Regions from separate parts of the Rhizobium sp. BK591 genome, predicted to be linked through region 1. Evidence: riboswitches for the same ligand, from Rfam matches in the RefSeq annotation. Region 1 holds a riboswitch; each other region holds the start of a gene.
What was found. Region 1 has a riboswitch for cobalamin ahead of cobU (bifunctional adenosylcobinamide kinase/adenosylcobinamide-phosphate guanylyltransferase). Riboswitches for the same ligand answer to the same signal wherever they lie in the genome.

Region 1 (3,701 bases):
CCTGGCATTCATCTGCGGCTGCAGGAAATCGTTGCGGTAGTGGATGAAATCGGCAAGCGTCTTGCCCTCGTCCTGTGCGTCGGTCGGATTGGCGTAAATCTCCGGCACCAGCACGAGGCCCGCATATTTGTCGCTCTCCTCGACGAGGACGACGCGTTGGACCGAGCCGATCGGGAAGGCTTGCTTGAATTCTTCCAGGGAGATGCTCGCTTTTGCCGTCTTGACGTCGGCGCGCATCAGCTTGTCCACCGTCAGGTTGCGAATCCAGCCGACATCGTGGGCGCTGCGGATGCTTTCGCCGCGCAGGTGGAAACGCCATGTGGCGAAGGAATAGCCGAAGGTCGAGCGTACGACGAGGGACGAGGTGATGACGGCGGCGAGCACCAGCGCGGTGATCGGGAAATCGCCGGTGATTTCGAGCGCCAGGAACGTCATGGTCAGCGGTCCGCCGATAACGGCGACGGCAAGCGAGCTCATGCCGACCACGGCATAGATGACGGGGGTCAGCGTCGCATCGGCGAAATAGGGTCCGCAATAGGCAAAGAGCTTGCCGAGCAGGGCGCCCATGAACAACGAGGCGAAGAACAGGCCGCCCCTGAAGCCGGAGCCGATCGAGATCGCCGAGGCCAGGGATTTCAACAGGAAGAGACCGATCAGTGTCGGGATCGCCACCTCGCGGGAGAGGTTGAGATGCAGCGCGCCGTGGCCGGCCGAGAGCACCTGCGGCGAGATCATCGCCAAGAGCCCGACGATGACGCCACCGAGCGCCGGGCGGAAGGGTGGGGCGATCGAACTCTTGCGCGCCAGTTCCTCGACGAAGGAGACGCCCTGCATGATCAGGATACCGATGCCGGCGCAGAAGGCGCCGAGCAGCAGCGCCGGGATATAATCGGCCGGCACGACCGAGCCGAAGCTGCCGATATCGATGGTGAAATCACCATCGGCAAGCAGCCTTGCGACAAGGGTGGAAATGAGAGCTGAGACGACGACGGGTGTCAGCGACACGATCGTATAGGTGCCGATGATCAGCTCGAAGGCATAGAAGGCGCCGGTCAGCGGCGCGTTGAAGGCGGCGGCGATGGCGCCCGCCGCGCCGCAGCCGACGAGGATGCGCAGGTCGGAGCGGCGAAGCTGCAGCTTCAGGCCGAATTTCGAGGCAAGGCCGGCGGCAAGCTGGGTATAGCCGGCCTCCAGTCCGACCGAGGCGCCGAACCCGTTGGAGATCAGGTTCTGGACGGCAACGATGATGCTGTCGGTCAAGGATAGACGGCCGCCATGCAGCGCATTGGCTTCGATCGGGTCGACCATCGGCTTCTTGCGCCGTTTCGCCAGCACCAGGAGCAACAGGCCGAGCAGAGCGCCGCCGATGACGGGCGCGGTGAGCAGCAGCATCTTGTTCTCGATCTCGGATGAGCTCAGCCGCTCGCTATCGGCGATGCCGAAGACCAGCTGATGCAACTCACTGGAGACGTAGCTCATACCGGTGACGGCGAGACCCGAGATGATGCCGACGACGGCGCCCGCCAGTGACAGGCCGACCTCGCTGCGGCGGGTCAGCGCCCGCAGGCGGCCCGGATCGAAGAAAACACGCAGCGCCCGGAAACGGCGCCGATCCAATTTCATAAGCATGGCTAGACAACTAGGCGGGGAGAGGCCCGGTCAAGGGCGGAGATGGTCGCGCAGTCCGCTTGCGACGCAATTGCGGCGAAAAGCCGGCGCCCGGGACAAATATTTATGACGTAAGCCTCTGATAAATGACGATATTTTAGGTAGAGTAAGTCGTGTTGACAGGGTTGGGCCATCTCCTCGGAAGCTGACCGGCCGTCAAGGCCGGTTGACTTCACACCCCGGCTTGCCTAACCATCCCTCAACGGATGGTCGCCCGACCATCCTGACATAACGGATGGTTCCGGATCGGTGTTGCGCCCTTCCGGATGAAAAGGGAATGTGAAGGGGCGGACCCAAACCGGGCGCCTTCATCACAGCCGACCCCGCGACTGTAGAGCGGTCAGGGTCTTCCATCCGGCACCGAGCCCCTCCGGCCGGCGGCTTGCAATCATGCAAGCGGGCGGGATGGGCGATATGCCGGAAAAGCCACTGGAGATGCATGGTGATCAACCGGGGTCGGACGCCTCTAAATCTACGAATCGTCCACCTTTTCACCAATGCAGCCGGGAAGGCGAGGATGATCCGCCGGCACGATCAGGGCGACCGGTTTCCGGTCTGCCCCGATCGCGGCCGATAACCGCGAGCCAGGAGACCTGCCATTACGTGCCGGGCCAGAAGCCCACACCTGGGCACTACGCCCGTTGCCAGCACGGAGGTTGTCTTGGCTGAACGATTGAATTCAGCGCGGCCTGGTGCGGCGCTCGCGACGCCTCCAAGCAGCCCTGCAAGAGGAGTGCTTTCGGCCGGTTATGTCGAATACTCGGTCCCCCCAGCAGTCGAAAAAGGTGCACTCGGAACAAGCCACGGCTACGCACCCTCCCTGAGGAGCGTCTGAGCATGACCACCATCTTCATCCTCGGCGGCGCGCGCTCCGGCAAATCCCGCTTCGCCGAAGCTCTCGTCACCGCGACCGGCCTCGACCGCCACTACCTTGCCACCGGCCGGGCCTGGGACGAGGAGATGCAGGCGCGTATCACTCAGCACAAGGCCGACCGCGGTCCGTCCTGGACGACGCATGAGGAGCCGCTCGATCTCGTCGGTAAGCTTGGCGCCATCGACGGCGAGGGACGCATCGTGCTGATCGACTGCCTGACGCTCTGGGTCACCAATCTGATGATGGAGGAGCGCGACATGGCGGCGGAATTTGCAGCGCTCGCCGATTTCCTGGCCGCCGCGAAGGCGCGGCTCGTTTTCGTTTCCAACGAGGTCGGCCTCGGCATCGTGCCTGACAATCGCATGGCGCGGGATTTCCGCGATCATGCCGGCCGGCTGCACCAATCGATCGCGGCGAAGGCCGCCGAAGTTTATTTCATCGCGGCAGGCCTGCCGCTGAAAATGAAGGGTTAAGTTCATGAACCAGCAGAAAATTCCCGCAACCGTCATCACCGGCTTCCTCGGCGCCGGCAAGACCACGATGATCCGCAACCTGCTCACCAATGCCGGCGGCAAGAAGATCGCGCTCATCATCAACGAATTCGGCGATCTCGGTGTCGACGGTGACGTGCTGAAGGGCTGCGGCGCGGAGAATTGCACCGAGGACGACATCATCGAACTCACCAATGGTTGCATCTGCTGCACTGTCGCCGACGATTTCATTCCGACGATGACGAAGCTGCTCGAGCGCGAACAGCGGCCCGACCACATCGTCATCGAAACCTCGGGCCTCGCCCTGCCGCAGCCGCTGGTCGCCGCTTTCAACTGGCCCGATATCCGCACGCAAGTGACCGTCGACGGCGTCATCACGGTGGTCGATAGCGCCGCCGTTGCCGCCGGCCGGTTCGCCGACGACCATGATGCCGTCGATGCGCGCCGCGCCGAGGATGAATCGCTCGATCACGAAAGCCCGATCGAGGAGCTGTTCGAGGATCAGCTCACCTGCGCCGATCTCATCGTGCTCAACAAGACCGACCTGATCGACGCGGCAGGTCTTATCAGGGTGCGCGACGAGGTTGCCTCCCGCACGGTGCGCAAGCCCGCGATCATCGAGGCGAAGAACGGCGAAGTCTCGGCCGGCATCCTGCTCGGCCTTGGTA
Region 2 (3,701 bases), 160 kb from region 1:
CCGCCAGCAAGGTGGTGATTGATATGACGGTGCGGAAGCCGAAGGCATTGAAGGTGCGCGAGGCGGCGAATTTCGAGCCCATGGAGCCGAGTGCGCTGACGAAGGTGACCGAGCCCGACTGCAACGGCGTCAGGCCGAAGCCGAGCTGCAGCATCAGCGGCATCAGGAAGGGCAGCGCGCCGAGCCCCATGCGGAAATTCGAGGCGCCGAGGATCGCCGCCCGGAACATCGGGTAGCGGAACATCTTCGGATCGAGAAGCGGATAGGGCGCGCGGCGGGCATGCAGGAGGTAGAGGAGACCGGAAAGGATGCCGATCGCAACCGTGACATAACCGTAGATGACGGGCACGGCCGGCAGGCTGATCACCGAGACGCCGAAGACGAAGCCGGAGAAACCGAGGCCGCAGAGGAAGAAGCCCGGGAAATCCATCGGCCGCGGGCTGCGCGGCTCGACCGCCGGCAGGAAACGGGTGACGAGGATGATGCCGAGCACGCCGATCGGGACGTTGATCCAGAAGATCCAGTGCCAGGTGAGATAGGTGGTGAGGAAACCGCCGATCGGCGGCCCCAAGATCGGGCCGATCAAGGCGGGAATGGTGAGCCAGGCCATGGCGTCGACGAGTTCGTGGCGTGGCGTTCCCCGGACCAAAAGCAGGCGGCTGACCGGCGTCATCATCGAGCCGCCGGCGCCTTGGACCAGCCGTGAGATGACGAAGGCCGTGATCGAGTTGGAGAAAGCGCAGGCGACCGAGCCGATCATGAAGACGAAGATCGCCATGCGGAAGATGTTGCGCGCACCGAACCGATCGGACATCCAGCCGCTGATCGGGATGAAGATCGCCAGTGCCACGAGATAGCTGGTGACGGCGAGCTTCAGCGCGATCGGCGAGGTGCCGATATCGGCTGCGATCGCCGGCAGGCTGGTGGCGATCACGGTCGAATCCATCTGTTCCATGAACAGGGCGACCGCAAGGATCATGGGCGTGAGGCGGGGCACGGGCAACCGGGATGCTGCGAGGGACTGTATCGTCCATACGCCTTCGGTGGTGATAAGGCCATAGAAACTATGGATGAAGGAGCTTGTCGAGCCGCTTCAAACCGACGCGGGAGGGTGCGTGGCTCAACGTGGTTCCCGACTGCGACCTCGGGCCGGCTTGCCGTCGCCGCGCTTTCCTGAAATAGATGCGCCGTCAGGTGCCCGCCATCAACGCGGGAGAATCGGGAATCCGGTGCAAGGCCGGAACGTGCCCAACGCTGTAAGGCCGACGCTTGCCGCTTCATCTCGCCACTGGCTTCTCGCCGGGAAGGCTGCGGCAGACGGATGACGCCGAGTCAGAAGACCGGCCTGGCAAGATTGACCGATCCGCGCGGACGGCGGGCGGTTGCGTTGTTGGGGATTTGACGATGCGACCCTTTGATGAGGATGCCCTTTCGGCGGCGTCCGGTTTTTCCTTGGCCGAGCGCGAGGCCGTCTATCACGCGATCAAGACGCGGCGCGACGTTCGCAGCCAGTTCCTGCCCGATCCCTTGCCTGACGATGTCGTGGAGCGGCTGCTGACGGCCGCCCATCATGCGCCCTCCGTCGGCTTCATGCAGCCGTGGAATTTCATTCTGGTGAAAAGTGCCGCGGTCCGGGCGCGCGTCCAGGACGCCTTTGTGAAGGCCAATGAGGAGGCGGCGCTGATGTTTACCGGCGAGCGGCGGCAGGCATACCGCTCCCTCAAGCTCGAAGGCATCACCGAGGCACCGCTCGGCATAGGCGTGACCTGCGACCCCACCCGCAGCGGCAGCGTGGTGCTGGGGCGCACCCACAATCCCAGGATGGATAGCTATTCCACAGTCTGCGCCATCCAGAATCTCTGGCTTGCGGCGCGGGCGGAAGGGGTCGGCATCGGCTGGGTCAGCATTTTTCGCGAAGGCGATCTGAAAAGCATTCTCGGCATACCCGAGCATATCGAGGTGGTCGCTTGGCTCTGTGCCGGTTTCGTCGATCGGCTTTATGACGAGCCGGAACTGTCCGTCAAAGGCTGGCGGCAGCGTCTGCCGCTCCAAGAGCTCGTCTTCCATGACGGGTGGGGACGCAACGACCCGTAGCAATCACTGCTGTTGAGGCTGCGGCCCCGGCGTTGCCGGATTGGCGAGGTCTATCGAGCCTTGATCACCGGCAAGGAATTGCGGGCCGACCTGGCGGACCTTGTTCTGCACGGGATCGTAGGGGCGCTCCGGGACGGATGGTTGCGGTGGGGCTGCGGCAGCATCCTTCGCCGTGGGATTGGTGCGGATGGTGGTGATCGAACCTTGTTGCGGCGGTTCGCTTGACGGCTGCTTGCCGCGCATCTCATCGTAGTAGGCGGTGAGATTGCAGGCGCAGGAGGACTTTTCCCCCGGCGTGCGGTTCTTGTAGGCAAAGGCGTTTTTCATGGCGCTGTAGGGCGTGCCCGTTGCGACCGAGATCATGTTCGAGGCTTCGGTGCTCGTCACGTCACGATAGAACAGCTCGGTCTCGATACCCGGGCACATCTTGGCGCACGTCTGGGCGTCGCGGCCGAAATCGACCGAAGTGGCGTTCGAGCTGATCGGGAAGAAGCCGCCGTCGCAGGTGCGCACGCACATGGTGCTGACCGGCGAGAGCATTTCGGCCCGCGGCAGGCCGTAGCGCGGATCGACCTCTTCACCGCCGCCGAGCGGAATGAAGGTATCGGTGCGCATCGCCTGCTCCTCGATGCTCGGGGCGGGGTCGGCGGCGTTGCGATCGCTCGGGGCATAGAAGTTTTCGCTGTTGCAGCCATTGAGATCGAGCGCGGCGATCAGTTCACGGCGTGTCCCATCATCGCCGCTCTGGCCGGCCAGCTCGTTACGGCGGTCCTGGAGATATTGGATATTGTCGATCATGCGGGCTTCGGACTGCGAGAGTTCACCGCAATAATCGGCATTCTCGCCGCCGATCACGACCATGCTGCCCGAGGTGCAGCCATTGTTGCGCAGCTCGTTGCGAACCTTGCGCAGCTCGAGGTTCTGCTCGGCCATGGCGCTGGCATATTGGCGCGCCTCCCGGCCGTTGCTATTGCCGATCGATCGCGGCAGATCGGCGAGACGGCCACGCAGGTCCTCGCAGACAGCGCTCGTCTGCGCGGCGGCGGGCGCTGCGAAGGCGAGGAGGAGGGCAAGAGACAATTTTCGGGGTTTCACGGCGTCGTCCGGGGTGAGCAAAAAGTCGATCGGTCGATTGCGGCCTCGATCGCCGCGCATTGTCTCTTAAGGCGTTTCTCTTAATGAGCTTGGAGAAAATCCTAGCGCATTTTCGCGATCTTATCCAGCAGACGCGGGTAATCTTCCGTAAGGGGAGGTCGGGGCAGATTCATTGTCCATGATCCACATTGCCCTACAGTTCTCGGTCGGGGCTGGCGCTGTTGCCGCCACCATCGTCAATGGTTGACACAACGCAGAGGTACAGTTCGAATGTCCGCTTCGGGGCGAGCAGGCAGTCGCAAATTGCGCTGGCGCAGCGAAGGCAAAAAGCGGAGAAAATGACGAGCATTTCCAACAAGCTTCACTTCCCTGCAACAACAGTCGGAATATCGGAAGGCCAACATGGCCTCCACCTCTTCGTTGACGGTTGCTACGAACCCGGCTCCGGGCATGGGGGCTGGGCTTTTGTCGCTTATCGCGATGCCGTGGAGATCGCCTCCGGCTTCGGCGGC
Region 3 (3,701 bases), 220 kb from region 1:
GCAGACGATGAAGCCGGCAAGCGCGATCGGCACCGAAAGGTAGACATCTGGCCAGCGTACGCCGCTGAGCGACCCCAGAAGCCAGAACAGGATGCCGCGCGCCTGCTCGGCATTCGCCGATGTCGTCACGATGTAGGAGGTGAGCGCGTTGAAGAGCTGCGAACCGGCGACGCCACACAGTATGATGCGTTCGCCGGTTCCCCCCGCACCCGTCGCCAGGAAGCCGACCAGCAAAAAGGCCATGACTGCGCCGATGAAGGCCCCGCTCGACAGGCCGAGAATACCGTAGCCGAAGCCGAGAATCATCACGCAGACGGCTCCCGTCGAGGCGCCGGCGGAGATGCCGAGCACATAGGGTTCGGCCAACGGATTGCGCAGCAGCGCCTGCAGGATGGCGCCGCAGAGCGAGAGCGACGCGCCGGCGCTGGCCGCGACGAGGGCGCGGCTCAGCCGATAATCCCAGACGATGCCCTGGTGGATGCGGCTGAGCTCGAAATCGGTTCCGAACAGGCGGTTCGAAACCGCCTCAGCCGTCGTCGCAAGCGGGATGGCAATCTCGCCGATGGAAACGGCGAGACTGATCATCAGTCCAAGAAGGAGAAGCGCGGCAATGGTGAGCGCGGCGAGCGCCCACCATCCCTGCCGCCTGAGCGATACTGTCTTCACTGTGCCAGGCCGAAGGACTTGATGCCCTTCGCCACTGTCTCGATGCCGTCGATCGTGCGGATCGTCGGGTTCATCGACTGCGCATCCATCATCACGAAGTGCCTGTTCCTGACGGCATCGAGTTCCCTGGTCACAGGGTCGTTCTCGAGAAAGTCAAGCTTGACCTTGGGATCGTCAGCCGCATAACGGCGGCGATCCATGGTCGCCAGCACGATCACCGCGGGGTTCGCCTGGGCGATGGTTTCCCAGCCGACCAGCGGCCATTCCTCTTCGGTTGTCACGACGTTCTTCGCGCCGATCGTCTTGAGGATATAGGCAGGTGCGCTGTTCTTGCCGGCAATGAAGGCGTCGCCGTTGACCTCCTTGCTGGAAAACCAGAAGACGACCGGCAGGCTCTTGCCCGTCGCGCCCGATATCGACGCCACGGCATCCGCCTCGCGCTTCCTCAGCTTGGAAATCAGCGCATCGCCGCGCTCCTTGACGTCGAAGATCTCCGAGAGTTCAGCGATTTCCCGGTAGATCAGGTCCATCGTGAACAGCTCCCCACGCACACCGTCGCCGCCATCGGTGTTGACCTTGGCGACGCAATCGGCCGGCGCGAGATAACTATTGATCCCGAGATCCTTGAACTGCTCCCGCTTGCCGACGGAGCCCTGCGCGCCGACATGCCATTCGAACTCGGCCGCCACGAGGTCGGGCTCCTGCCCGACGACGGATTCGAAGCTCGGATCGTTGTCGGCGAGGCGTTTTATCTTGCTGTTGGCCTCGGCATATTGCGGCAGGACAGGGCCAACCCAGACGGCGGTTCCGGCGATCTTGTCGGCAAGGCCGAGCGAGAACAGAATTTCAGTCATGCCCTGGCCGATCGAAACGATCCTGGCGGGCGCCTTCTGGAACGTCACCTGCTGGCCGCAATTGCTGACGGTCAGGGGATATTGGGTCGCGGCCAAGCTTGGTGCCGCAAGGCCGGCCAGCCCGAAGGTAAATGTCATGATGGCGAGAAATTGACGCATGAAAACCTCGATGATGGGAAAACAGGCACGGCCGCGCCGCGCGCATATACGCAACGCTGAAGTCACGCTGACGCGTAGACTAGCCGCGGGAGGCCCAATCGAGACGGATGCATGCCGATATCAGGCGAAGGTTCAGAAGGACAATCATGTCTGTTCCTTGTCCGGGCATCCCCGCCCGGTTGATTGGATCGCGATTGACGGCAGGTCTCCTGGCTTGCGGATATCCGTCTTTCATCCGCCTTCCCGCAATATCCGCAGTGGCGTGGCCTTTAGGCCAAGGGCATGATCGCTCCGCGATCAACCCCGAGATCGACAATCCGCTTACAGTTGCGGGGGCAGCCACGGTCTCGGTCCCTACTGGGTCGTCCTCACCGTGTTCCCTATTAATCCCCTTGGAGTCATCTTCAGGGAACCGTCTCCCCCAGTTACGTCGCCTGCCCGCGCGCCGTCAATGATTATTCAGAGGGCGCCGCACCACCGGCGGATAAATATATCGCGCGCATGGCTGCGCGCCGCCGTTCGGTGCGCAAACTGCCGGTGGCGGTCGGTTGACATTGCGGCGAAAAGCGCTTCCTTGCGATAAACTGCCTTGCCTATGAAGCAGTCGGGGAACATGGGTGCCGGCTGCTATTGGTGGGGATGACTTCGCCGGGGCTGCTATAGGAAGCACGCTTTGAACGATGCGGCGGTTGCCAGGGCCGCCCCGTCACAACGCATCCAGCGGAATCTTCAGATACCGCCGGCCGTTCTCCTCCGGCTCGGGCAGCCGCCCGCCGCGGATATTGACCTGCAGCGCGTGCAGCATCAGCTTCGGCTTCGGCAGCGTGCGGTCGCGCGCCTGGCGCAGCGCCACAAAGCCGGCCTCGTCGATGCCCGATATATGCGGATTGGCGCGCTTCTGGGCGGCAACCGTGCTTTCCCAGCGCGGGTGGCGGCCACCCGGCTGATAGTCGTGACCGGAAAACAGCCGGGTCTCCTCGGGCAGCGACAGGATCGCCTGGATCGTGTGCCAGAGGGCGCTGGCGCTGCCGCCCGGGAAATCCGTGCGGGCGGTGCCGGAATCCGGCGTGAACACCGTATCGTGCACGAAGGCGGCGTCGCCGATCACATAGGTGATCGAGGCGAGGGTGTGCCCGGGCGAAAACATCACGCGGGCCTTGAGCGTGCCGATCTCGAACGTCTCGCCATCGGCAAACAGCCGGTCCCATTGCGAGCCGTCGGTCGCGAGCGCCGGCCAATTGTAGATCTCCTTCCAGAGCGCCTGCACGTCGGTGACATGGGCGCCGATCGCCGTCGGCGCACCGGTCTTTCCCTTGAGGTAATACGCAGCGGAGAAATGATCGGCATGCGGATGCGTGTCGAGGATCCACTCGACCGTCAGCCCTTCGCTCTCGATATGGGCGAGGATGGCGTCGGCATTGGCCGTGCCCGTCGCCCCCGACATCTCGTCGAAATCGAGCACCGGGTCAATGATGGCGCAGCGTTTCGTCGCCGGGTCGGAAACGACATATTGCACACTGCAGGTGCGGGGCTCGAAGAAGGCCTTCACATGAGGTACCTGCCCTGCCCGCTTCTCCAGCCAGCGCCGCGCGCCGGCAAGATCGAAGCCGAGGCCTTGACCAAAGGCCTCGACATCCCCGGACTTCATCCGCCCGTCCAGCGCCTCGCCCAGCGCATAAAGCGTCAGCGCCCGTGTGCCGCTCTTGCAATGGGCGACGACCGGCCCCTTCGCCTCAGCTATCGCCGCCTGAAAGGCGCGGATATCGGCCTCGGTAATCTCGGCCCCCTTCACCGGCACGAAGCTGTAGGCGAGCCCGGCGGCGGCGGCTGAAGCCTTCTCCGCTGCATTACCGGGTTGCCCCGGCTCCTCGCCATCCGGCCGGGCATTGATGACGGCGGCAAAGCCGTCTGCCGCGAAAGCACCAAAGTCCGCGGCGCCGGGCTGCCCCGTCACCGATATCAGCTCATTGACCCTCACGGATGTCATCGAAGCCCCCGCGCTGCCCTCATCAGGCATTATCG
Region 4 (3,701 bases), on a different contig from region 1:
GCACCCGGCCCCAGAGACAATAGGAATACTGGATCTCGGCATAGTTCAGGACGCGGCGGAACGGCTCGTTGGTATCGACGGCACGGGAAGCAAGGTCGATGATCCCACTGCGATAGTCTGCAATCACCGCCATCTCGCCATGGGAAATTTCCGGAATATCCAGTCCGGTATGGCTGCCGCCGCCGCTAGGGCTATGGGCAAGAGCGCTTCCAGCAACCACACAAAAAAAGACGGCGGTGGCAAACGCCGTCGACACGAGTGGTATGGTTCTGCTGCTTGTCATGGCCGCCCGAAAAGTTCAGGGCGCCGGCAAGCGGCGCCCTTCGATGCGTTCAGTGAAATGCCGTTGCCGGCCGGCCGCGTTGCCCGTCCTTAACGGCAAGCCGCTTTTCCGCCAGCACTCCGAAGGCAAGGCCCAAGGTTGTCCAGAGGATCACATGCATGCCGAGCGAAGTCGTGCGGAACCGCCAGAGGACCATCGCCGAGAAGTTCTCCGGCACCTCGTTGATCGGCGGCAGCAGATAGAGCACGACGCCGATGAAGACGAGATAAGCGATTCCGGCGATGATCGCGCCATTCCAGAGACCGAAACGCCCCGCGAGGCGGCGCGACAGCGCCACCGCGGCAATCAGCGCGGCGAGCGAGACGACGATCATCAGGAAGAACAGTTCGGTCCTGACGCCGATCGTATCGGGATTGCCGACCGCCGGCGGGTTGGCCGGATACTTGATACCGGGAACGAGGACGATCGCCACGAAGGCGGCAATGGCGATGACGGCCGAGGTGCCGCGCGCCGAAAGGCTGCTGAAACGGCCGTGCACGAAAGCGAAGGCGAGAGCGAAGAGCCCGCCAACGGCAACGCTGTAGGCCATGACGCCGGTGAAAAGGCCGAGACCGGCCTGCGTGGCGCGGCTGACGATTTCAGGTTCGGCAGCTTCACCGGCCGCCTGGGCACTCGCCTCCTCGAAGGCGATCGCCGCATCGACCAGCGGCTCGCCGAAGATATGCGCAAAAGCGAAAACGAGGATGCCAGCAATCAGGCCCGCGAGCATGCCGCGAAGCAGAAGATTTCCAACCATGTCAGGAACTCCCCTAAAGCATGTCGCGCAAAAGTGTGCAGCGATTTTGCGATAACGACATGCGAAAACAAAGACCTAAAGTGAGGCGCGAATCTGAAAGATCGCGACGCGCTTTAGTGGCAGGGAAAGCCGAGGAGATGACGGCCGTCATGCACGAATTCGTGCACATACATCCCGTTGAACAGCGCCATCGCGCCTTCCTCGGTGCCGACAAAATAGAGAACGATGAGCATCAGCAGGCCACCGAAGATCGCCCATGGCAGGATCTCTCCCAGGGGGATCGGCGCCGGTGCCGCGACGGGCGCAAAAGTGGTGTCAGACATGTATTCCTCCGGGAATGACGCGTTCAGTCGAAAGAGTGCTTGTGCAGTAGGGTCTGACTTCCAGCGCGAAGAGCTTTCGACACGCTGGTCACAGTGGCGCGACCGCGCCGGATTTCCACCGGCTTCCAAACCCGCAACAGCACGGTTATATCTGCACGCCGAAGAGACTGTCAACGAAACTTCACAAGCCGGCCAAGGGCCGTCCTGCGCCGCTACAGCCGCACTCCGGGAGATCAGAACGACCGTGAATACGCGCCTCACCTGGATCTGCCACGGCGCGACGATGGCGAGCCGCAAGGCCCTGTTCCCGCTCGACGAACCGCTGGAAGGCAAGGCGGCGGAAGAAGCCGACAGGATGGCCGCCCTGCCCCGCGCCGATCGCGTTGCCACGAGCCCCGCTTTGCGCGCCCGCCAGACTGTTGACGCGCTCCGCCTCCAAGCCCGGATCGATCCGGCGCTTCGCGACTGCGACCATGGCCGCTGGGCCGGCAGATCGATCGCCGCGATAGAGGCGGAAGAGCCTGAGAGCCTCATGGCCTGGATGAGCGATCCGGAAGCGGCCCCGCATGGCGGCGAGAGCCTTCTTGATTTGAGAACACGCGTCGCCGACTGGATGGAGAGCGAATCCGCCCTCGGCGGCCATGTGATCGCCGTCAGTCACGCAGCCGTCATCCGGGCGGCGGTCGCCCATGTGCTTCAGGCGCCGCTCTCCTCTTTCTGGCTGAGCGACATCGAGCCGCTCGCCGTCATTCGCATGACCAGCAATGGACGACGCTGGTCTCTGCGCTTCCAGCATTAGAGCGCCGTGCGTCCTTTCGGACGCACAAGGACGCTCGGACACTTTCAATCCTCGCATCGCGCTGTCCGAAAATCGATTCCGATTTTCGGACCGATGCTTTAGCGAGTCCTGATCATATCCAGCCTTACACAAGCAAATCGCGTCATCTCTGTTGAACCCGGTTTCGCGGGGACTACTTCCTTATCCCAAGGAGATGGAAGAATGACATATGATTGGAGTGGGGAGCGCACGCGGCGCCTGCGTTTGATGCGTGTCGCCACAGTCACAGTTCTGGTCGGTCTCATCGTCAGCGTCCCGCTGCTGATCGTCACCGCCTGAAGCACGAAAAAGGGCGAGCGATGCCATGGCACGCTCGCCTTCGTTTTTTCCGCACCTGCCATTCTGCCAACCACGAAGAGGGCTCGCTCGGCGTTTTCCTCTGGCGCCAACGGTCCCTCGACGGCACATCAGGAGGCTGAAGCCTCGGATAATTCGCCTTCTGGTTTCAACGAACATTTCAGACTTTCGTGCTACTTCCGCGAAGGGTGGAGATGGAGAAGGCGCAGTGCCGGTATTTTTCCAGAGCAGGGCCGGAAGGCAATGTGTTTCGATCGTCGGGTTCGGGATTACTCTCTGGCTCCTCTGCACCCTGTTGCAGCTTGACGACAGCCTTGTCTACTTCATGACCGGTTTCGGCGAGTACGGCGCCGACAAGCTCGTTCTGGCGCTCGGCATCGCCGGCGCCATGAGCTTCATCTATTCGGTGCTGCGCATAGCCGACCTGCGCAAGGAAACGGAACTGCGCGCCACCGCCCAGGCAAAGGCCGATTGGACCGCAACCCACGACCATCTCACCAAACTGCCGAACCGCTACGCCTTCGAGCGCAAGATCCTCTCGCGGCCGATCAAGGACGATGAGGCCGAGATCGAGGAGTGGGATCGCAACGTCACTCTCTTCTCCGTCGACCTCGACGGCTTCAAGAAAGTCAACGATCTCGTGGGCCACAAGGGCGGCGACGTCCTGTTGATCGAGGTTGCCAGACGCATCTGTGCACTCGGCAATGCCGATTGCGTCTATCGCTTCGGCGGCGACGAATTCATCGTCGTCGCCTTCGCCCTGACGGCGCAGCGCGAGGAGCGTTTTGCCAAGCTGCTGATCCAGGCGGTCACCCGGCCGATCCATATCGATGGCTTTGCCGTCGAGGTCGGCGCCAGCGTCGGCTACGACCGCTGGGCCGAGGGAGCCGAACCACTGGAAGACGCCGCCCACCGTGCCGACCTCGCCATGTATGAGGCGAAATCACGCGGACCGAACCACTATTTCGTCTTCGAACCTTCGATGCAGGACAAGGTGACCGAACGCGCCGCACTGGAAACCAGGCTGCGCGCCGCGATCTCCAACAAGGCGATCAAACCCTTCTACCAGCCGCTGATCGATCTGAAGACCGGCCAGCTCTGCGGCTTCGAGGCGCTGGCGCGCTGGATCGGCGACGATGGCGTCAACATCCCGCCGCCTGTTTT

Region 2: another riboswitch for cobalamin. It lies ahead of bluB (5,6-dimethylbenzimidazole synthase); the one in region 1 lies ahead of cobU (bifunctional adenosylcobinamide kinase/adenosylcobinamide-phosphate guanylyltransferase).
Region 3: another riboswitch for cobalamin. It lies ahead of FHX10_RS03945 (ABC transporter substrate-binding protein); the one in region 1 lies ahead of cobU (bifunctional adenosylcobinamide kinase/adenosylcobinamide-phosphate guanylyltransferase).
Region 4: another riboswitch for cobalamin. It lies ahead of FHX10_RS28750 (CbtB domain-containing protein); the one in region 1 lies ahead of cobU (bifunctional adenosylcobinamide kinase/adenosylcobinamide-phosphate guanylyltransferase).

What each region holds. Positions count from the first base shown of each region.
Region 1 covers NZ_JACIAZ010000001.1:1,047,647-1,051,347, forward strand. Annotated here, with positions in the region: gene FHX10_RS05080 (chloride channel protein) at 1-1,629, opposite strand, end outside; cobalamin riboswitch at 1,888-2,284, shown strand; gene cobU (bifunctional adenosylcobinamide kinase/adenosylcobinamide-phosphate guanylyltransferase) at 2,506-3,015, shown strand; gene cobW (cobalamin biosynthesis protein CobW) at 3,020-3,701, shown strand, end outside.
Region 2 covers NZ_JACIAZ010000001.1:1,210,788-1,214,488, forward strand. Annotated here, with positions in the region: gene FHX10_RS05880 (DHA2 family efflux MFS transporter permease subunit) at 1-979, opposite strand, end outside; cobalamin riboswitch at 1,176-1,364, shown strand; gene bluB (5,6-dimethylbenzimidazole synthase) at 1,405-2,094, shown strand; gene FHX10_RS05890 (DUF2865 domain-containing protein) at 2,098-3,189, opposite strand; gene FHX10_RS05895 (ribonuclease H) at 3,528-3,701, shown strand, end outside.
Region 3 covers NZ_JACIAZ010000001.1:825,829-829,529, reverse strand. Annotated here, with positions in the region: gene FHX10_RS03950 (FecCD family ABC transporter permease) at 1-666, opposite strand, end outside; gene FHX10_RS03945 (ABC transporter substrate-binding protein) at 663-1,679, opposite strand; cobalamin riboswitch at 1,861-2,111, opposite strand; gene blh (bifunctional sulfur transferase/dioxygenase Blh) at 2,386-3,666, opposite strand.
Region 4 covers NZ_JACIAZ010000007.1:362,601-366,301, reverse strand. Annotated here, with positions in the region: gene FHX10_RS28760 (hypothetical protein) at 1-283, opposite strand, end outside; gene FHX10_RS28755 (CbtA family protein) at 333-1,079, opposite strand; gene FHX10_RS28750 (CbtB domain-containing protein) at 1,193-1,402, opposite strand; adenosylcobalamin (AdoCbl) riboswitch at 1,416-1,558, opposite strand; gene FHX10_RS28745 (histidine phosphatase family protein) at 1,647-2,201, shown strand; gene FHX10_RS28740 (putative bifunctional diguanylate cyclase/phosphodiesterase) at 2,746-3,701, shown strand, end outside.